2 regions of the Streptomyces sp. NPDC056738 genome follow, and region 1 is predicted to be linked to the other one. Evidence: predicted binding sites of a transcription regulator. Region 1 holds the regulator's gene; the other holds the start of a gene.

Region 1 (11,035 bases):
CGCGGTGTTCGAGGGGCCGCACACGGCGACACCCCCGTGCTCCACGGAGCACGGGGGTGTCGGTCGTACCGATCCGGAACGGGCCGGTCGGCTGTGCCTGACGGCCGGGTCAGGCGGCTGTTCAGACAGTCGTGTCGGACGCTCGTCCGGACGGTGCGGAACAGATCGGTGCGGAACGGATCGGGCCGCACCGGGGGCACCGGGGGAGGACGGCTACTTCACCGGCTCCGGCTCCGGCTCGCTCTCCGACTCGGCCGCGCCCGCCGGCGGCTCTTCCTCGACCGGCGTCTTGACGGATTCGAGCAGGAGCTGGGCGACGTCGACGACCTGGACGGACTCCTTCGCCTTGCCCTCGTTCTTCTTGCCGTTGACCGAGTCGGTCAGCATGACGAGGCAGAACGGGCAGGCGGTGGAGACGATGTCGGGGTTCAGCGACAGAGCCTCGTCGACGCGCTCGTTGTTGATGCGCTTGCCGATCCGCTCCTCCATCCACATCCGCGCACCGCCGGCGCCGCAGCAGAAGCCGCGCTCCTTGTGGCGGTGCATCTCCTGCTGACGCAGGCCCGGGACGGCGGACATGATCTCGCGCGGGGGAGTGTAGACCTTGTTGTGGCGGCCCAGGTAGCACGGGTCGTGGTAGGTGATCAGACCCTCGACCGGGGTCACCGGCAGCAGCTTGCCCTCGTCGATGAGGTGCTGGAGGAGCTGCGTGTGGTGGATGACCTCGTAGTCGCCGCCGAGCTGCGGGTACTCGTTGCCGATCGTGTTGAGGCAGTGCGGGCAGGTGGCGACGATCTTCTTCGCCGACTTCGGCTTCTTGGTCGACTCGTCCTCGTCGTCCTCGCCGAAGGCCATGTTCAGCGCCGCGACGTTCTCCATGCCGAGCTCCTGGAACAGGGGCTCGTTGCCGAGACGGCGGGCGGAGTCACCGGTGCACTTCTCGTCGCCGCCCATGATCGCGAACTTGACGCCCGCCATGTGCAGGAGCTCGGCGAAGGCCTTGGTGGTCTTCTTGGCGCGGTCCTCCAGGGCGCCGGCGCAGCCGACCCAGTAGAGGTACTCGACCTCGGAGAGGTCCTCGATGTCCTTGCCGACGACCGGGACCTCGAACTCGACCTCCTTGAGCCATTCCAGGCGCTGCTTCTTCGCCAGGCCCCAGGGGTTGCCCTTCTTCTCCAGGTTCTTGAGCATCGTGCCCGCCTCGGACGGGAAGGCGCTCTCGATCATCACCTGGTAGCGGCGCATGTCGACGATGTGGTCGATGTGCTCGATGTCGACCGGGCACTGCTCGACGCAGGCACCACAGGTGGTGCAGGACCACAGGACGTCCGGGTCGATGACGCCGTTCTCCTCGGCGGTGCCGATGAGGGGGCGCTCGGCCTCGGCGAGGGCGGCCGCGGGCACGTCCTTGAGCTGCTCCTCGGACGCCTTCTCGTTGCCCTCCATGTCCTTGCCGCCGCCGGCCAGCAGGTACGGGGCCTTGGCGTGCGCGTGGTCGCGCAGCGACATGATCAGGAGCTTGGGGGAGAGGGGCTTGCCGGTGTTCCAGGCGGGGCACTGCGACTGGCAGCGGCCGCACTCGGTGCAGGTGGAGAAGTCGAGCAGGCCCTTCCAGGAGAACTGCTCGACCTGGGAGACACCGAAGACGTCGTCCTCGCCGGGGTCGGTGAAGTCGATGGCCTTGCCGCCGGAGGTCATCGGCTGGAGGCCGCCGAGGGCGGTCCCGCCGGTCGCCTCGCGCTTGAACCAGATGTTCGGGAACGCCAGGAAGCGGTGCCAGGCCACGCCCATGTTGGTGTTGAGCGAGACCACGATCATCCAGATGAACGAGGTGCCGATCTTCACCATGGCGGTGAGGTAGATCAGGTTCTGCAGGGTGGCGACGCTCAGGCCCTTGAAGGCCAGGACCAGCGGGTACGAGGCGAAGTACGCGGCCTCGTAGTGGTCCACGTGGTGGATGGCGCCCTCGAGCCCGCGCAGGGTGTAGATCGCGAGGCCGATGGTGAGGATGACGTACTCGACGAAGTACGCCTGGCCGGCCTTGGAGCCCGCGAAGCGGGACTTGCGGCCCGGGCGGGACGGCAGGTTCAGCAGGCGGATCACGATGAGCACGGCGATGCCGATGGTCGTCATCACGCCGATGAACTCGATGTACAGCTCGAACGGCAGGAAGTCGCCGATGACCGGCAGCGTCCAGTCGGCCTGGAAGAGCTGGCCGAAGGCCTGGGCGAGGGTCGGCGGGAGGGTCAGGAAGCCGATCGCCACGAACCAGTGGGCGAAGCCCACGATGCCCCAGCGGTTCATCCGCGTGTGGCCGAGGAACTCCTTGACCAGGGTCACGCTGCGCGCGTAGGGGTTGTCGGTCCGGGCACCGGCCGGGACCGGCTGGCCCAGCTTGAAGTACCGGACGAACTGACCGATGGCGCGTGCGAGCAGCGCAACGCCGACCACGGTCAGGACCAGCGACACAATGATCGCGGCGAGTTGCATTCGGGGGCTCCTCGGGCCTGCGAGGTGTTGCTTCGAGGGTGACCTCGAAGGTGATTACTAAGCGGTAACTTATGCAGTCCGTCTGAGACTACCCACTTCCTTCGCCGCACTGTAGTCAGCGGTGCGGTGATCTGCGTCGCTGAGGGAAGCCTGAGTGGGCGCCCGGAATGCGGGCACGGGGTGCGGTTCGCCCGGGGTCGACGGGACACGTAAACCCGATCGTGTTATTCACCCAATACTGTGACAATTACCCCTAAATTGGCGATGTGCTGTACGGAATCACGGCCGCCACCGCCGCTCTGCTCCTGACCGCGACGCTCGCCGCGCTGCTGCGGGCGTTCTCCCTGCGCCTCGGCCCGGCCGGCGGAAGGGGGCTGCCGGCACGCCGGGCGAAACCGCGGGCGCCCGGAAGGGCACGGCCGGTCCCGCTCCTCGGCGGGGTCGCCGTGGCCGGCGCGACCGCGCTCGTCGGCTGGGCCGGGGACTGGACCGGCGCCGCCCCGCTCGGCCCCGAGGCCGGCCGGCTGCTGGTCGCCGCGATCGCGGTCGCCCTGCTGGGCCTGGCCGCCGACCTGCTGCCCGTGCCCCCGGTGGTGTGCGTGGCGGGGGTCGCCGTCGCCGCCGCGCTGACCGTCCCCTACGACGAACTCGGTCTGCCCGCCGGAGTGCTGGCGGTGGCCTGGACGGTCCTCGTCACGCACGCCTTCCGCTCGCTGGACCACGCCGACGGGGTGGTGGGAACGGTCGGCGTCATCACCGCGTTCGCCCTCAGCGGGTGCGCGGCCGCCGAGCTCATGGACGGGCTCGCGGCGCTGCTCAGCGTGCTGGCCGCCGCCCTCACGGGCTTCCTGATGCACGGATGGCCCCCGGCCCGGATCGCGCCGGGGCGGTGCGGGTCGCTGTTCGCCGGCTTCCTGCTGGCCTCCGCGGTCGTGCAGGTGCACGCCGAGCGGCCCGCCGGGCCCGGCCTCGGAGCCGCCTTCGCGCTGACGGCCGTGGCCACCGCGGACGGCGTCCTGGTCCTGGTGTCGCGGCGGCGCGCGGGACGGCCGCTGCTGCGACCGGCACCGGACCATCTGGTGCACCGGCTGCGGCGGGCGGGCCTCACCCGGCAGGGGGTCCTGGTCGTGACGGGGCTGGCGGCGTTCGCGGGCGCGTTCGTGGGGCTGTGCATCGACCTCGGCTGGCTGGGGGCGGGAGCCGCCTGGTGGGTGGCCGGTGCCGTGGCGGCGGTCGCCGTCGCGGGGGCCCTGCGTCCCGGGGTGCGTCCGCGCCGTGTCCATCCGCATGCGATCCCCGCCCCCGGGGGACCCGTCCCGAGAGTGCTCGGGCGTCCCGGGCGTCCCCGTCCGGAGTCTCCCGGCGCGGTGAAGGTTCACTGACACAGCGAGAAAGGCGCAGGTCAGAAGCTCCATGCGTGTAAGGAGCGGATAAGAGTTGAGCCCCCACGACTCAGGTCTGTTGACCGGGAGCCGGACGTCGTGCACACTTGAGTCCGTTCCACTCAAGTCATTGCTGGAGGAATCGAAATGGCACGTGCGGTCGGCATCGACCTGGGCACGACTAACTCCGTCGTCAGCGTTCTCGAAGGCGGCGAGCCCACCGTCATCACCAACGCCGAAGGCGCCAGGACCACGCCGTCCGTCGTCGCCTTCGCGAAGAACGGCGAGGTGCTCGTCGGCGAGGTCGCCAAGCGCCAGGCGGTCACCAACGTTGACCGGACCATCCGTTCGGTGAAGCGTCACATGGGCACCGACTGGAAGATCGAGCTCGACGGCAAGAGCTTCAACCCGCAGCAGATGAGCGCCTTCATCCTGCAGAAGCTGAAGCGCGACGCCGAGGCGTACCTGGGCGAGAAGGTGGCCGACGCGGTCATCACCGTCCCGGCGTACTTCAACGACTCCGAGCGCCAGGCGACGAAGGAAGCCGGCGAGATCGCCGGTCTCAACGTCCTTCGTATCGTCAACGAGCCCACCGCGGCCGCGCTCGCGTACGGCCTCGACAAGGACGACCAGACGATCCTCGTCTTCGACCTCGGTGGCGGCACCTTCGACGTGTCCCTCCTGGAGATCGGTGACGGCGTCGTCGAGGTGAAGGCCACCAACGGTGACAACCACCTCGGTGGTGACGACTGGGACCAGCGCGTCGTCGACTACCTGGTGCAGCAGTTCCGCTCCGGCCACGGCGTGGACCTCGCCAAGGACAAGATGGCGCTCCAGCGTCTGCGCGAGGCCGCCGAGAAGGCCAAGATCGAGCTGTCCTCGTCCACCGAGACCTCGATCAACCTGCCCTACATCACGGCTTCCGCCGAGGGCCCGCTGCACCTGGACGAGAAGCTCACGCGCGCCCAGTTCCAGCAGCTCACCGCCGACCTGCTCGAGCGCTGCAAGACGCCGTTCCACAACGTCATCAAGGACGCGGGCATCCAGCTCTCCGAGATCGACCACGTCGTTCTCGTCGGCGGCTCCACCCGTATGCCCGCCGTCGCCGAGCTCGTCAAGGAGCTGACCGGCGGCAACGAGGCCAACAAGGGTGTGAACCCGGACGAGGTCGTCGCCATCGGCGCCGCGCTCCAGGCCGGTGTCCTCAAGGGTGAGGTCAAGGACGTCCTGCTCCTCGACGTGACCCCGCTGTCCCTCGGCATCGAGACCAAGGGCGGCATCATGACGAAGCTCATCGAGCGGAACACGACGATCCCGACCAAGCGGTCCGAGATCTTCACCACCGCCGAGGACAACCAGCCCTCCGTTCAGATCCAGGTCTACCAGGGCGAGCGCGAGATCGCGGCGTACAACAAGAAGCTCGGCATGTTCGAGCTGACGGGTCTGCCGCCGGCCCCGCGCGGTGTCCCGCAGATCGAGGTCGCCTTCGACATCGACGCCAACGGCATCATGCACGTGACCGCGAAGGACCTCGGCACGGGCAAGGAGCAGAAGATGACCGTCACCGGCGGCTCCTCGCTGCCGAAGGACGAGGTCGACCGCATGCGCCAGGAGGCCGAGAAGTACGCGGAGGAGGACCACGCCCGCCGCGAGGCCGCCGAGACCCGCAACCAGGGCGAGCAGCTCGTCTACCAGACCGAGAAGTTCCTCAAGGACAACGAGGACAAGGTCCCCGGCGAGATCAAGACCGAGGTCGAGGCCTCCGTCGAGGAGCTGAAGGCCGCGCTCAAGGGCGAGGACATCGCCGAGATCCGCACCGCCACCGAGAAGGTCGCCGCGGTCTCGCAGAAGCTCGGCCAGGCCATGTACGCCGACGCCCAGGCCTCCCAGGCCGCGGGTGGCGACGCCCACGGCGCCGAGGCCCCGAAGGCCGACGACGACGTCGTCGACGCCGAGATCGTCGACGAGGACCGCCGGGACGGTGCCGCGTGACGGAGGAGACCCCGGGCTTCGAAGAGCAGCCCGACGTCCCTTCCGGCGCCACCTCTGACGACGCCGAGCCGCAGACCGCCACCCCCTCTGCGGAGGGGGCGGCGGCCCCGGACGGGGACGCAGCAGCACAGTTGACCGGCCTGACAGCACAGTTGGACCAGGCGCGCATGGCTCTGTCCGAGCGCACCGCGGACCTCCAGCGCCTCCAGGCCGAGTTCCAGAACTACCGCCGCCGTGTCGAGCGCGACCGGATCGCGGTCAGGGAGGTCGCCGTGGCGAGCCTCCTGACCGAACTCCTGCCCGTGCTCGACGACATCGGCCGCGCGCGGGATCACGGGGAGCTCGTCGGCGGATTCAAGTCCGTCGCCGAATCGCTGGAGACCGTCGCGGCGAAGATGGGGCTCCAGCAGTTCGGCAAGGAGGGCGAGCCCTTCGACCCGACGATCCACGAGGCCCTGATGCACTCGTACGCGCCGGACGTCACGGAGACGACGTGCGTGGCGATTCTGCAGCCGGGGTATCGCTTCGGCGAGCGCACCATCCGCCCCGCGCGGGTGGCCGTCGCCGAACCGCAGCCCGGGGCGCAGCCGGTCAAGGCCGAGGACTCGGCCGAGGCGGCGGAGGACAAGGAGAGCGGTGGCCCGGACGAGGGCTGAGCTTGAACGGACGAGGAAGGAGGGACGTCGGGGATGAGCACCAAGGACTTCATCGAGAAGGACTTCTACAAGGTCCTCGGCGTCCCCAAGGACGCCACCGAGGCCGAGATCAAGAAGGCGTACCGGAAGCTCGCCCGCGAGTTCCACCCGGACGCCAACAAGGGCAACGCCAAGGCCGAGGAGCGCTTCAAGGAGATCTCCGAGGCGAACGACGTGCTCGGCGACCCCAAGAAGCGCAAGGAGTACGACGAGGCACGCGCCCTCTTCGGCAACGGTGGCTTCCGGCCGGGTCCCGGCGCGGGCGGCGGCAACTTCAACTTCGACCTGGGCGACCTCTTCGGAGGGGGCGCCCCGGGTCAGGGAGCGGGAGGGGCCGGCGGCTTCGGCGGCGGCATAGGTGACGTCTTCGGGGGCCTGTTCAACCGCGGCGGCGCCACCACGGGCACGCGGACGCAGCCCCGGCGCGGCCAGGACATCGACACCGAGGTCACCCTCTCCTTCACGGAGGCGGTGGACGGCGCGACCGTTCCGCTGCGGATGACCTCGCAGGCGGCCTGCAAGGCCTGTTCGGGCACCGGCGACAAGAACGGCACACCGCGCGTGTGCCCGACCTGTGTCGGCACCGGGCAGGTGGCGCGGGGCTCGGGCGGCGGGTTCTCGCTCACGGACCCGTGCCCGGACTGCAAGGGCCGCGGCCTCATCGCCGAGCACCCCTGCATGGAGTGCGCGGGCAGCGGGCGGGCCAAGTCGTCCCGCACGATGCAGGTCCGCATCCCCGCGGGCGTCAGCGACAACCAGCGGATCCGGCTGCGGGGCAAGGGCGCTCCCGGTGAGCGCGGCGGCCCGGCCGGCGACCTGTACGTCACCGTCCACGTGGACGCGCACCCGGTCTTCGGCCGCAAGGACGACAACCTCACCGTCACCGTGCCCGTCACCTTCGCGGAGGCGGCGCTGGGCGGCGAGGTGAAGGTGCCGACGCTGGGCGGCCCGCCGGTGACGCTGAAGCTGCCGCCGGGCACCCCCAACGGACGCACGATGCGCGCCCGGGGCAGGGGCGCGGTCCGCAAGGACGGCACGCGGGGCGACCTCCTCGTCACCGTCGAGGTGACGGTCCCCCAGGACCTGTCCGGCAAGGCTCGTGACGCGCTGGAGGCGTATCGCGAGGCGACCGCGGGTGAGGATCCGCGGGCGGAGCTGTTCCAGGCCGCGAAGGGAGCATGACGGAGCCATGGACACGACCGGTCGTCGACGCAACCCCTATGAACTGACCGAGGAGACCCCGGTCTACGTCATCTCGGTGGCGGCCCAGCTCTCCGGACTGCACCCGCAGACCCTGCGTCAGTACGACCGGCTCGGTCTGGTCTCTCCCGACCGCACCGCCGGCCGGGGCCGGCGCTACTCGGCCCGCGACATCGAACTGCTGCGGACCGTGCAGCAGTTGTCGCAGGACGAGGGCATCAACCTCGCCGGCATCAAGCGCATCATCGAGCTGGAGAACCAGGTGGCCGCGCTCCAGTCCCGCGTGGCGGAGCTGGAGTCGGCCCTGGACGGCGCGGCGGTGGCCATGCAGCAGCGCGAGGCCGCGGTGCACGCGTCCTACCGCCGTGACCTGGTCCCGTACCAGGAGGTCCAGCAGACGAGCGCCCTGGTGGTCTGGCGCCCCAAGCGGACGTCCGACTGACCTCCACGCTCGGCCGGAGGGGCCCCACGGTTCACCTGAACCGTGGGGCCCCTTCGTGTGCCGTCAGGCGGTCAGCGGTTGACCATGACCTCGACGGAGGCGGCGTTCTCGCCCTTGCGGCCGTAGGCGTCCACGGCGCGGACGGAGACCGTGCAGGGGCCCGTGTACTGCGGGGTCCAGGAGACGGTGTCCGACGCGGTGAACTGTGTGCCGCTGAAGCCGCAGGCGCCGGAGACGTCCCACGCGTACCCCTTCAGCAGCCGTGCCTCGTCGCCCGTCCCGGGGCGCACCCCGACACTGATGGGGAAGCGGGTGCCGCCTTCGGAGAGCACGGTCAGCCGCGGCGCGGCGGGACCGGTGGCGGTGGCCGGCGTCAGACGGTCGACGGTGGTCTGCGCCGAGGGGTTCGACTCGGCTCCTCCGTTGTCGACCGAGGCGACGTAGTAGTACGCGGTGCCCTTCGGGGCGGAGGTGTCGTCGTAGGAGACGGCCGTCGCCCCGGCGCTGCCCACCAGGATCCAGGCGCCCTGCGCGGACGTGCGGCGGTAGACGTGGAATCCGGTGACCATCGCGTCGGGGTCCTGTGCCGGGGTCCAGGAGACGCGGGTCGAGGCGTCGGTGGGCGTGCCCAGGACCGAGGCCGGCGCGGGCGCCGTGGACTCCTCCGGGCGCATGAGCGTCAGGCCGTCGGAGACGGGGGAGACGTTCCCGGCGCCGTCGACGGCCTGGACGGTGTACCGGTAGTCGGTCCCCACCTGCGCGATCCGGTCCGTGTAGGAGGTCCCGAACACGATCTCCGGCCCGTCGGGGTCGCTCTGCCCGGTCGGCGCGGCCCACACCTCGTAGTGGTCGACGTCCGCGGAGGAGGCCTGCCAGGTCAGGGTGTTGCCCGCGGTGGTGCCCCGGCCCGACAGACCGGTGACGCGCGCCGGGGCCGTCCGGTCGGTGGTGGTCACCGGGCGGTCCGTGGTGCCGGAGGACTCGTTGCCCGCCTTGTCGTAGGCGCGGACCTCGTAGTAGTAGGTGGCGCCGGTCGCGGGGAGGGAGGTGTCCGTGTACGACGTGGTCGTCGTCGTGGTGGTGCGCAGGGTCCAGGTGGTGCTGCCCTTGAGGCGGCGGTAGACGCGGTAGCCGGCGAGGTCCATCTCCTGGTTCTTGGACCAGGAGACCTTGGCCCGGCCGGTCGCGGTGTCGTACGACGCCGAGGAACCCGCGGGGACGAGTGGCTTGGTTTTGTCGGTACCGGCCGAAGTGACGGGTTTGTAGGCGAAAGTGACGTTCGCCTTGCCTGTCCAGTTGACGAAATCGACGCGCAGTGTGTGTTTTCCGGACGGAATGGTCAGGCTGACCGTTTTTGACTGTGTGGCCGATACGTTCTTCCAGAGGTCGACTTTGCGTATGTCGTCCAGATAGACCCGAATTCCGTCCTGGGTGGTGACGGGCAGGGTGAAGGGGCCGCCCGAGCCGAAGTCGCGGGTCACCGTCCAGCGGACGCCGAAGTTGTCGGCGGGAAGTCCGGACGCGGGCGCGCCGGAGCCCCAGTTCTGGTCGATCGCCGTATCGCAGTCCGTCTTCTTCGGTGTGCCCGAGAAGGTGGTGTTCGCGTAGAACTGCCGCTTATAGACGGGCGATGTGCAGTTGGTCACTGCGGAGGCGGCCGGGCCGGCTGCGGTGAGCAGGCCGCCCGCGGTGGCGAGCACGAGGGCCGAGGAGACGGCGCCCTTCGTGACAGGGGCTCTGTGCATGTGTTCCTTCAGGTCTGCCGATCGTCAACGGCGGTTAAAAACCGTCGACGATCACGACTCCTGTGAACGGAACTTGGTTGTACCTGTGAATGACAGAAGGTGAAGCTGAGGGGATCGGTCAGTGGATGGGCGTAGTCTTTTCCCGTCGCGTTCACTTGTGGAACACGAAACGCCGTTGCCATCTCGTTAAGTGGTTACTCCTTGACGCTGAGGTGATCGCCGCGTTGGCTTTCAGCCACCTGGGTCGCAATGCTGCAACCTCGCCCGGAAGGCACCTGATGTGAAGACTCGTAACACCGGCCTCCGCCGTACCGTCATAGCGGTGGCCTCGTCGGCCACCGCCCTCACCCTTGCCGGATGCGGCGTGGCCGGCTTCGGCGGGGGCAGTAGCTCGGCCAGCGCCACGAAGGGCGACGACATCACGGTCGGCCTGCTCCTTCCGGAGAAGGCGAACACCCGTTACGAGAAGTTCGACTACCCGATCATCCGGGAGCAGGTGCAGAAGCTCACCGAGAAGAAGGGTGACGTCCTGTACCTGAACGCGGAGCAGGACGCCGCGAAGCAGCTCCGCCAGATGCAGCAGATGATCGACGACAAGGTCGACGTCATCCTCGTGGACGCGGTCGACTCGGTGACGATCGCCAAGGGCGTGCGCAAGGCCAAGGAGGCCGGGATCCCGGTCATCGCCTACGACCGCCTGGCGCAGGGCCCGATCGACGCGTACATCTCCTTCGACAACGAGCTGGTCGGCGAGACCCAGGGCAAGGCCCTCGTCGCCGCGCTGGGCTCCAACTCGGCCTCGAAGAAGATCATCATGATGAACGGCTCGCTGACCGACCCGAACGCCGCGCAGTTCAAGTCGGGTGCCAAGTCCGAGCTCGAGGACAAGGTGATCATCGCGGCCCAGTACGACACCAAGGACTGGAACCCGGTCAACGCCAAGGCCAACATGGAGAAGTCCATCCAGTCCGTCGGTCTGAGCAACATCGCCGGTGTCTACGCCGCCAACGACGGCATCGCGGGCGCGGTCATCGACGCGTTCAAGGCCGCGGGCGTCAGCAAGGTGCCGCCGGTCACCGGCCAGGACTC
Region 2 (11,035 bases), on a different contig from region 1:
CCAGCGAGTAGCCGTACTCGAAGCCCATGACCGCGTACTCGGAGAGCAGCGAGTCGTAGACGTTCAGGCGGGCCTGCTCGTCCGAGAGGTACTGCAGCGGGGTGTAGTCCTCGCCGTTGACCCGGTCGATCAGCACCGCGTGGCGCTGGCCGAAGGTGCCGCGGCGCGAGTCCTGGCCGGACAGCCGGACCGGCGTGCCCTCCAGGAGCAGCGAACCGATGGCGAGGGTCTCGCCCATGCCCCAGTCGATCGTGCCGTCCTCGATCATCGCCGCGCGGCGCTGGAGCTGCGGGAGCAGCCGCGGGTGCACGGTGACGTTGTCGGGGATGTTGACCTGGGACTCGGCGATCCGCTTCACGATCTCCTGGGAGACCGCGGTGGACACGGCGACCGGGAACTCGGCCTGGACGTCCGGGACGTGGGCCTCGGGCGCCTGCGCGACGGCCTCGCGGACCTCGGTGAAGACCTTCTCGAGCTGGCCCTGGAAGTCCTGGAGCGCCTGCTCGGCCTCTTCGAGGGTGATGTCGCCGCGACCGATGAGGGACTCGGTGTAGAGCTTGCGCACCGAGCGCTTCTTGTCGATCAGGTCGTACATCAGCGGCTGCGTGAACGCCGGGTTGTCGGACTCGTTGTGTCCGCGGCGGCGGTAGCAGATGAGGTCGATCACGACGTCCTTGTTGAACGCCTGACGGAACTCGAAGGCCAGGCGCGCGACACGGACGACGGCCTCGGGGTCGTCACCGTTCACGTGGAAGATCGGCGCCTCGATCATGCGGGCCACGTCGGTGGCGTACATGGAGGAGCGCGACGACTCCGGGGCGGCGGTGAAGCCGACCTGGTTGTTGATGACGATGTGGACCGTGCCGCCCGTGCGGTAGCCGCGGAGCTGCGACATGTTGAGCGTCTCGGCGACCACACCCTGGCCGGCGAAGGCCGCGTCACCGTGCAGGGCGACGGGCAGGACCGTGAAGTCCGTGCCGCCCTTGTTGATGATGTCCTGCTTGGCGCGGACGATGCCCTCGATGACCGGGTCGACCGTCTCCAGGTGGGACGGGTTGGCGGCCAGCGAGACCTTGATCTGCTCGCCGTCCAGGCCGGTGAAGGTGCCCTGGGCGCCCAGGTGGTACTTCACGTCGCCGGAGCCGTGCATCGACTTCGGGTCGAGGTTGCCCTCGAACTCGCGGAAGATCTGCGCGTACGACTTGCCGACGATGTTCGCGAGGACGTTCAGGCGGCCGCGGTGGGCCATGCCGATGACGACCTCGTCCAGGCGGGACTCCGCGGCGCTGTCGATGACGGCGTCGAGGAGCGGGATGACGGACTCGCCGCCCTCCAGGGAGAAGCGCTTCTGGCCGACGTACTTCGTCTGCAGGAAGGTCTCGAAGGCCTCGGCGGAGTTCAGCCGGCGCAGGATGCGGAGCTGCTCCTCGCGCTCGGGCTTGGAGTGCGGGCGCTCGATGCGGTCCTGGATCCACTTGCGCTGCTTCGGGTCCTGGATGTGCATGAACTCGATGCCGGTGGTGCGGCAGTACGAGTCGCGCAGGACGCCGAGGATGTCGCGCAGCTTCATCAGGGACTTGCCGGAGAAGCCGCCGACGGCGAACTCGCGCTCCAGGTCCCACAGGGTGAGCCCGTGCTCGGTGATGTCCAGGTCGGGGTGCTTGCGCTGCTTGTACTCCAGCGGGTCGGTGTCGGCCATGACGTGGCCGCGGACCCGGTAGGAGTGGATCAGCTCGAAGACGCGGGCGGCCTTGGTGACGTCGTCGTCGTGGCTGGCGTCGATGTCCTTGAGCCAGCGGACCGGCTCGTAGGGGATCCGCAGCGACTCGAAGATCTCGTCGTAGAAGCCGGTCTCGCCGAGCAGGTAGTTCGCGACGATGCGCAAGAACTCGCCGGAGGCGGCGCCCTGGATGACCCGGTGGTCGTAGGTCGACGTGAGCGTCATGACCTTCGCGATGCCGAGCTTGTTCAGGGTGTCCTGGGAGGTGCCCTGGAACTCCGCCGGGTAGTCCATCGAGCCGACGCCCATGATGACCGACTGTCCGGGCATCAGACGCGGGACCGAGTGGACGGTGCCGAGGCCGCCGGGGTTGGTCAGCGAGACCGTGACCCCGGTGAAGTCGTCCATCGTCAGCTTGCCGTCACGGGCGCGGCGGACGATGTCCTCGTAGGCCTGCCAGAACTCGAAGAAGTTCAGCGTCTCGGCCTTCTTGATGCCGGCGACGACGAGCTGGCGGTCGCCGTTGGGCTTCACCAGGTCGATGGCGAGGCCGAAGTTGACGTGCGCGGGCTTGACGAGGGTGGGCTTCCCGTCCTTCTCCGCGTAGTGCCAGTTCATCGACGGCATGGCCTTGATGGCCTGCACCATCGCGTACCCGATGAGGTGGGTGAAGGAGATCTTCCCGCCCCGGGCGCGCTTCAGGTGGTTGTTGATGACGATGCGGTTGTCGAAGAGCAGCTTCACCGGGACCGCGCGCACGGACGTGGCCGTGGGCAGCTCCAGGGAGGCGTTCATGTTCTTCGCGACGGCACCGGCGGGACCGCGCAGGGTCACGTACTCGGGGCCCTCGGGCGCCTCGGCGGCCGGAGCGGCCTTCGGCTTCGCGGCGGCCGGAGCGGCCTTCGCGGGAGCCGGCGCGGCGGCGGCGGGCTTCGGAGCCGCGGGAGCGGCGGCCGGAGCGGGCGCGGCCGGAGCCGGGGCCTGGGGAGGAGCCTGGCGCGCTGCGGGTGGCACGGGCGCGGCCGGCGCGGCCGTGGTGGTGCCTGCGGCCCCCGCGGCCGCAGCACCCGCCGTAGCCGCGGCGGCGGGCGCCCCGGGCTTGTAGTCGGCGAAGAAGTCCCACCAGGCTCGGTCTACCGAATTCGGGTCCTGGAGGTACTGCTGATAGATCTCGTCGACGAGCCACTCGTTGGCACCGAAGGCGGCCGCGGGGTTCTTCCCGGCGGCTTGGTCATCGGTCGAGATACTCGAGTTACTGGGGGACTGTGGCGACACGGCGCTAACCGCCCTCTTCCGCTTCACAAGGTGATGGACAGCGGGAATAAAGGCTACGCCTCCCTGGCCGAGAAGGTCAGGCCGGGCCTGTCCAACGTCGCGTAAGTCACATCGGAATCCGTGTTTCGCCCATGGAAATGGCGGGAAACAAGCGTGGTTCCGCATCGGAATGGGTACGGCGGCCCCGGGTCGCGGCAAGCTTCACGCGGCCCTGTGCCTGATCACACGTGTACGCACCCGGCGACAGCGGTGGATCTTGCGGCTCCGGTTCGAACTTTACGTCAACTTGGCAGAGAAGGGAGGCCCGGAAGGATGACCTGGATCCGGCAACCCCGCTGAGATTCGGCCACACCGATGCGTCCGCCGTGCAGATCCACGGCCCAGCGGGCGATCGCGAGCCCCAGTCCCGTACCGCCGTCACTGCCCGGACCGTGGGGCGCGGGCACCCCGCCGCGGTTGAACCGCTCGAAGACGCGGTGCCACTCCGACTTCGGAATGCCGGGCCCCTCGTCCAGGACCTCCAGGGCCAGCGACTCGGGATGGTCGCCCCGCCGGGCCCGCACCGTCACCCGGCCGTGCGGCGGGCTGTGCTTGACCGCGTTGTCGATGAGATTCGCCACGACCTGGTGGATCCGCTCCGGGTCCGCGTGCGCGGTCAGCTCCGGCGGGGACACGTCGAGGTGCAGATGCACGTCCGTGCGGGTGTGACCGCCGCCCGAGCCCGAGGCGAGGTCCGCGCGCGCGGAGGCGACCATGTTGGCCTCCTTCAGCACCCCGGACAGATACGGCCACACCTCGAAGCGCCGCCTGCGCAGCGGTACGACGCCGTTGTCCAGCCGCGACAGGTCGAGAAGGGTCTCCACCAGCCGGCCGAGGCGCTCCGTCTGCTTCAAAGCGGTGCGCATCGTCTCGGGGTCGGCCTCCGAGACGCCGTCCACGACGTTCTCCAGGACGCCGCGCAGACCCGCGATGGGAGTGCGCAGCTCGTGCGAGACATTCGCCACGAGCTCCTTGCGCTGACGGTCCTGGGCCTCCAGCTCGTCGGCCATGAGGTTGATCGTCTGGGCCAGGTCGCCCAGCTCGTCCCGCCGGTCGTCCCGCACCCGGCGGGTGTAGTCCCCGTGCCAGATCGACCGGGCCACCGCGTTCATCTCGTCCAGCGGAGCGGTGAGCGAGTGCGCCACGAACTGGGTGATCAGCAGCGTGGCGATCATCGAGAAGACGGTGATGAAGCGGAGCTCGGTCTTCGTGTGCACCGCGATCATCGACAGACCGGTGGTGATGAGCACGGAGATGACGACCAGTGCGCCCAGCTTGGTCTTGATCGAGAAGGGCCGTACCTCACCCCAGCCCGAGTTCCTGCGCCCCGCGGACGCGCGCTCGCCGAGCCCGCGCCCCTGCTCTCCGAGTCCGCTCATCACATCAGCCCCTCACGCGGGTCCCGCTCTCACGGGGCCCGACGATCCCAAGGAGGTCCCGCTCAGGGAGTCGGGGTCTCCAGTGCGTAGCCGACGCCGTGCACCGTACGGATCCGCTCGGCGCCGATCTTGCGGCGCAGCGCCTTGATGTGACTGTCGACGGTCCGGGTACCGGAGGCGTCCGCCCAGTCCCACACCTCGGCGAGAAGCTGCTCGCGCGAGAGTACGGCACGCGGGGTGTTCGCGAGGCAGACCAGCAGGTCGAACTCGGTCGGCGTGAGGTGCACGTCCTCGCTGCGGACCCGCACCCGGCGCTGCGCGTGGTCGATCTCCAGCTCGCCGAGCCGCAGGATGCCGCTGCGCGGGGTGGAGGCCGCGACGACCGCGCGCTCGACCCTGCGGAGCAGCACGTGCACCCGCGCGGCCAGCTCGCGCATCGAGAACGGCTTGGTCATGTAGTCGTCGGCGCCGACCCCGAGCCCGACCAGCATGTCGGTCTCGTCGTCGCGCGCGGTGAGCATCAGCACCGGAACCGGGCGGGCGGCCTGCACGCGCCGGCAGACCTCCAGACCGTCGAAGCCGGGCAGCATGATGTCGAGGATCAGCAGATCGGGCTGCCAAGCCTCGGCGGTGTCGACGGCGGCAGGGCCGTCGCCCGCGGTTTGCACGAGGAATCCCTCGGCTCGCAGACGGGCCGCGATGGCGTCGACGATCGTGGGGTCGTCCTCGACGACCAAAACCCGGCGCTGTGCGCCCGGGGTCGCCGCCGTGCCGTTCTGGGAGGTGTGTGTCTGCTCCATCGCCCGCCCCTGAAGTGTGCTTTCCGGAATCCGTGGGGTGATCCCATGACTGCGCTTGACGCTTGAATGATCCGCGTCAGGCAAGCAGGGTACGGGCAGTGGGTGCGGCTCGGCTATCCAGGCCTCACCGCGAGATGCACCACGTCGGGAACGCCCCGGGCAACGGGGATCACTTCGGTACGGACCCGTCGGAATCCGGCATTCCGCAAGGTTCCTTCAAATTCCGGAGAGGGCTGCGCCGACCACACCGCGAGGACGCCACCCGGCCTCAACGCCCTTGCGCAGCTTGCCAGTCCGGACGCCCCGTACAGTCCCGCGTTGCCCTCGGTGACCGTCCAGTCCGGTCCGTTGTCGATGTCGAGACACAGGGCGTCGAACGTGTCGGAGATCTCATTGACGTACTCGACGAGGTCCCTCTCGACGATGTCGGTGCGCGGGTCCGCGAGCGCCCGGGCCGAGAGCGCCGCGAGGGGGCCGTCCCGGTGCCAGTCGATGATCGCCCGTTCGCGCTCGACAACCGTGATGCGTCCCCAGCGGCGATCGGCCGCGGCGTGCGCCAGCGAGAACCCGACGCCGAGGCCGCCGATCAGCACGCTCGGCTCCGGGCGCCCGTCCAGGGCGTCGTACGCCGCGTCCATGAGGAGCCGCTCGGAACGCCCGTCGGAGGTGTCCATCAGGAAGCATCCGTTGGCGATGATCTGCAGCAGGTCGCCGTGGCGCCGCAGCACGACCTCGCCGTAGGGGCCCTGGCGACGGTCGATGACTTCGGGAGTCCTGTACGAGGTCATGGCCGCCATCCTGGCATTTTCACCTGTACGGGTCGCGGGAATTGCGGGCGCCGGTTCCCTCGGCCGCCGGAGTGACGGCGGGCCGCACGAGGTTGACCGGCCCACCCCTTTCTTGAGGAGTCCCTGAGAATCGGCCGTCACGTGGCGCCGGTCATAGACAGGGACGGAGGGGGCGCGAAGGCTGGCCCGCGACGGAAGGAGCGCCGCACCGTGGACCGGACCCCCACCGAAGACCCCTGCACGGCGGCCGCCCCGGCTCCCCGGTCCGCGACGGAAGTGGCCGCTCCCGTCACCCGGTCCTCCGCGCCGGCGGGCGAGGCCGCGGCGCGTACCGATGAGGGTTCCGTGTCGGCCGGTCGGGCCCCGGCGTCCGCCGGGCAGGCTTCCGTGTCTGCGGACGGGGTCGCCGCGCGTGCCGGTGGGGTGCCTGCGTCTGCCGGTGGGGTCGCCGCGCGTACCGATGGGGTGTCCGTGTCCGCTGGTGGGGTCGCCGCCGCGCGCACCGGTGGGATGCCTGTGTCCGCCTGTGGAGTCGCCGCCCGTACCGACGGGGTGTCCGTATCCGCCGATGGGGTCGCCGCCCGTACCGGTGGGGTGTCCGGGTCCGCCAGGCGGGTTCCGGTGTCCGCCGGGCAGGCTTCCGCCTCCGCGGACGGAGTCGCGGTGCACCCCGGCGAGGCCTCCGTGTCCGCCGGGGCGGATCGCGGTGCGGCTTCATCCGGTCCTCTCCCCGCGGTGCCGCGGCAACGCGGGTCCTGTTCCGGCCTCGCCCCGCGACCCGGCTCGGATTCAGTCCCCGGCCCCGCGCGAGGCGACGGTTCCGGACCGCCTGCCGTCCTCGGCCGCCCCGGCCGACCGCGCTTCCAGGGACTCCGGAGCCTGCTGCCCACCCCGCGGAGCACTCCCTTCACCTTCGGGTACGCGGCTGTCCTCGCCCTCGTCTCCTGGCTCGCCGGGCACACGCGCCCCGCGCTCGTCCACGCCCTGCACCAGGCGTCCAGCACGGACGTCGCGCACCTCGTACGGCACCCGGTGCTCGTGCTGATCGCGAGCGCGCTGTGGATCGTCGGCGGGATCGCCTCGCCGTACGCGGCCGGCTTCCTGCTCGTGCTGACCGCGCTGGAGCGCCGCACCGGCACGGCGTGGGCGGCCGGGGTCTTCCTGGCCGGGCACGTGGTGGCCACGCTGGTCACCGAGCTGCCGGTCGGTGTCGCGGTGCTGGCGGGCGGCCTGCCCGTCGGCTCGCTGCACCGGCTCGACTACGGCATCAGCTTCGGCGTCGCCGCGAGTGTCGGCTCGCTGGCGGGACTCCTGCCACCCTGGCTGGGCCGGCCCCTGCTGATCGGCTTCGGCGCGGTCCTCACCCAGGACCTGATCGTCCTCGCCGATCCGGTGACGGACGCGGGCCACCTGATCGCGCTGGCGATCGGCGTCGCGACCTGGCCCGCGGTCCGGCGTCGGCGACGCGGGCATCGCCCCGCCGCGTACGTCACACAGCCGGAACAGCCGGAACAGCCGGAACAGCCGGAACAGCCGGAACAGCCGCAAGGGGCGGAAGGGACGGAACAGGCCGCCCGGACCTGAGACGCGGGCTCCCCGACGAGCCGAGCCTCGCGATCGGACGTCCTCCCCGTCGAGAGTCACCTCGACCGGACGCCGCCCCGACCGGCTCACGGGCCCCTTCCCCGCCCCGGCGGACGAGAAGCGGCCCGTTGAGCCATCGGAGGGAGGACCGGCTAGCGGATGGGCGCCCCGTTGCGGGCGTCGGACGCGGACTGCCATGCCTGCATGCCCGCCAGGGAGGCCTCCTTGGCCTGCCGCCACTTGATGGCCGCCACCTGCGACGGAGGCACATCCATGGCGCGGATCATGCGCCGGCCCGCGCTGAACACGGCGGCGGCCGCGATGACCATGCCGGTGCACGCCACCAGGGCACCGGCCGCGGTCAGCACGGCACCGGTCGTGACGAGCCGGGTGTCGATCTCGAGCTTGCTCTGGGCGAGGTGATGGTTCATGACTCCACGATCCGAGCCGGACGGCCACCCCGCATCCCGGAGGGCGGCCCCGACGCCGCATCGGCCCGCGACGCTCGGCCCGCGACGCTCGGTCCGTGAGGCCGCGCGGTCCGTGAGGCCGCGCGGTCCGCGACGCCGCGCGGTCCGCGACGCCGCTCGGTCGCGACGCCGCTCGGTCGCGACGCCGCTCGGTCGCGACGCCGCTCGGTCGCGACGCCGCTCGGTCGCGACGCCCTCCACCAGGCCGCCCGGCCCGCGACTCCCGCCGATCGCTCACAGCGAACGCTCCCCAGGGAACATTGCGAGCCTCCCGTGCATTGAGTCGACATAACTCAACTTGACTGCCGAAGGGGAGATCATGGCTTCGACGTCCGCATCACTCACCCTGCCCGTGCTGCCGCTCGACGACGAGGTCGTGCTGCCCGGAATGGTGGTGCCGCTGGATCTGAACGACACCGATGTGCGTGCCGCGGTGGAGGCCGCTCAGGCCGCCGCCCGTTCAACGCCCGGAAAGCCTCAGGTACTCCTGGTGCCACGCATCGACGGGACCTACGCGAGCACCGGTGTGCTCGGCACGGTCGAGCAGGTCGGCCGGCTGGCCGACGGCGACCCGGGCGCGCTGATCCGGGGGCGTGGGCGCGTGAGGGTGGGCGCTGGGACCACCGGTCCCGGTGCCGCCCTGTGGGTCGAGGGCACCCGGGTCGAGGAGACCGTGCCCGACCCGCTGCCCGGCCGGGTCGCCGACCTGGTGAAGGAATACAAGGCCCTGGCGACGAGCTGGCTGCGCAAGCGCGCCGCCTGGCAGGTCGTGGACAGGGTGCAGCAGATCGACGACGTCTCCGCCCTTGCCGACAATTCCGGCTACTCACCGTTCCTCACCGTGGAGCAGAAGGTCGAGCTGCTGGAGACCGCCGACCCGGTGGCCCGCCTCAAGCTCGCCACCGAACAGCTCCGCGAGCACCTCGCCGAGCAGGATGTCGCCGAGTCCATCGCCAAGGACGTCCAGGAGGGCGTCGACAAGCAGCAGCGCGAGTTCCTGCTGCGCCGCCAGCTCGAAGCCGTACGCAAGGAGCTGCGCGACCTCAAGGGAGAGGACGGCGAGGACGAGTCCGACGACTACCGCGCCCGCGTGGAGGCGGCCGACCTTCCCGAGAGCGTCCGCGAGGCCGCCCTCAAGGAGGTCGAGAAGCTGGAGCGCTCCAGTGACCAGTCGCCGGAGGGAAGCTGGATCCGGACCTGGCTGGACACCGTCCTGGAGCTGCCCTGGAACGAGCGGACCGAGGACGCGTACGACATCAGGGGCGCCCAGGCCGTGCTCGACGCCGAGCACGCCGGTCTGGAGGACGTGAAGGAGCGCATCACCGAGTACCTGGCGGTGCGCAAGCGGCGTTCCGAGCGCGGTCTCGGGGTCGTCGGCGGCCGGCGCGGCGGCGCCGTGCTCGCGCTCGTCGGCCCGCCCGGTGTCGGCAAGACCTCGCTCGGCGAGTCCGTCGCGCACGCCATGGGCCGCAAGTTCGTCCGTGTCGCCCTCGGCGGCGTCCGGGACGAGGCCGAGATTCGCGGCCACCGCCGTACGTACGTCGGCGCGCTGCCCGGCCGGATCGTCCGGGCCATCAAGGAGGCCGGGTCGATGAACCCGGTGGTCCTGCTCGACGAGATCGACAAGGTCGGCTCCGACTTCCGGGGCGACCCGGCGGCGGCGCTGCTCGAAGTCCTCGACCCGGCGCAGAACCACACCTTCCGCGACCACTACCTGGAGGTCGAACTCGACCTCTCCGACGTGGTGTTCCTCGCCACGGCCAACGTCCTGGAGGCCATCCCGGAGGCCCTGCTCGACCGTATGGAGCTGGTCCGCCTCGACGGCTACACCGAGGACGAGAAGGTCGTCATCGCCCGGGACCACCTGCTGCCGCGCCAACTGGAGCGGGCGGGCCTGGAGAAGGAAGAGGTCGTCCTCGACGAGAGCGCGCTGCGCAAGCTCGCGGGGGAGTACACCCGGGAAGCGGGCGTACGGAACCTGGAGCGGGGCATCGCCCGGCTGCTGCGCAAGGTCGCGGCCCAGCACGAACTGGGCCGCCGGGAGCTGCCGTTCACGGTCACCGACGGCGATCTGCGCGAGCTCATCGGGCGCCCGCACCACGTGCCCGAGTCGGCGCAGGACCCGGCCGAGCGCCGTACGGCGGTGCCCGGTGTCGCCACCGGCCTGGCGGTCACGGGAGCGGGCGGAGACGTCCTCTACGTGGAGGCGTCGCTGGCCGACCCGGAGACGGGCGCGGCCGGTCTGACCCTCACGGGTCAGCTCGGCGACGTGATGAAGGAGTCGGCGCAGATCGCGCTCTCCTTCCTGCGCTCGCACGGCGCGGAGCTCGAACTCCCCGTCGGCGACCTGAAGGACCGCGGCGCGCACATCCACTTCCCGGCGGGCGCGGTCCCGAAGGACGGTCCGAGCGCGGGTGTCACGATGACGACCGCCCTGGCGTCGCTGCTGTCGGGCCGGCTGGTCCGCACGGACGTGGCCATGACCGGTGAGGTCTCGCTGACCGGGCGGGTCCTGCCGATCGGCGGGGTGAAGCAGAAGCTGCTCGCCGCGCACCGGGCGGGTGTCACGACCGTGATCATCCCCAAGCGCAACGAGGCCGATCTGGACGACGTCCCGGCCGAGGTCCTGGAGAAGCTCGACGTCCACACCGTCACGGACGTCCGCCAGGTCCTGGAGCTGGCACTGGCGCCGGCGACGAACGGTGCCGTGCCGGAGGTTCCGGTGGCGGCGTGACGGACGCGGCCGGAAGGGAAGGCCCGGGTCCCGTGAGGGAGGCCCGGGCCTTCGCCGTGCCGCGTGCCGTCACCTTCGCCGTACGACCGGCGGCCGGCTCCACGCCGGCCGCCGTGCCGTACGGCAGGTGCGTCTCAGCCGTTGGCGAGCGCCTGGACGCGGTCCAGGGCACCGTTGAACTTGTCGTGGTCCCCGACCGTCGGTCCGGACGACGTGTACTGCCACATCGTGTAGTAGTCCCAGCCC

Evidence for each region. Region 1 encodes HspR, which represses chaperone genes until heat shock. Its sites were predicted from a motif close to TTGAGNNNNNNNNNCTCAA; they were not measured.
Region 2: a site for HspR is predicted at 8,334-8,352, ahead of lon (endopeptidase La). Genes of this name have one in related genera too.

Annotation. Positions count from the first base shown of each region.
Region 1 is NZ_JBHTZF010000004.1:417,849-428,883, forward strand. Features, by position in the region: gene ACFRIC_RS12970 ((Fe-S)-binding protein) at 214-2,490, opposite strand; gene ACFRIC_RS12975 (MraY family glycosyltransferase) at 2,757-3,872, shown strand; gene dnaK (molecular chaperone DnaK) at 4,020-5,864, shown strand; gene grpE (nucleotide exchange factor GrpE) at 5,861-6,520, shown strand; gene dnaJ (molecular chaperone DnaJ) at 6,554-7,741, shown strand; gene ACFRIC_RS12995 (heat shock protein transcriptional repressor HspR) at 7,749-8,201, shown strand; gene ACFRIC_RS13000 (PA14 domain-containing protein) at 8,273-9,946, opposite strand; gene ACFRIC_RS13005 (sugar ABC transporter substrate-binding protein) at 10,227-11,035, shown strand, end outside.
Region 2 is NZ_JBHTZF010000007.1:151,975-163,009, reverse strand. Features, by position in the region: gene ACFRIC_RS20070 (multifunctional oxoglutarate decarboxylase/oxoglutarate dehydrogenase thiamine pyrophosphate-binding subunit/dihydrolipoyllysine-residue succinyltransferase subunit) at 1-2,995, opposite strand, end outside; gene ACFRIC_RS20065 (ATP-binding protein) at 3,277-4,413, opposite strand; gene ACFRIC_RS20060 (response regulator transcription factor) at 4,476-5,213, opposite strand; gene ACFRIC_RS20055 (spermidine synthase) at 5,327-6,001, opposite strand; gene ACFRIC_RS20050 (rhomboid-like protein) at 6,737-7,585, shown strand; gene ACFRIC_RS20045 (hypothetical protein) at 7,738-8,016, opposite strand; gene lon (endopeptidase La) at 8,375-10,789, shown strand; gene ACFRIC_RS20035 (lysozyme) at 10,924-11,035, opposite strand, start outside.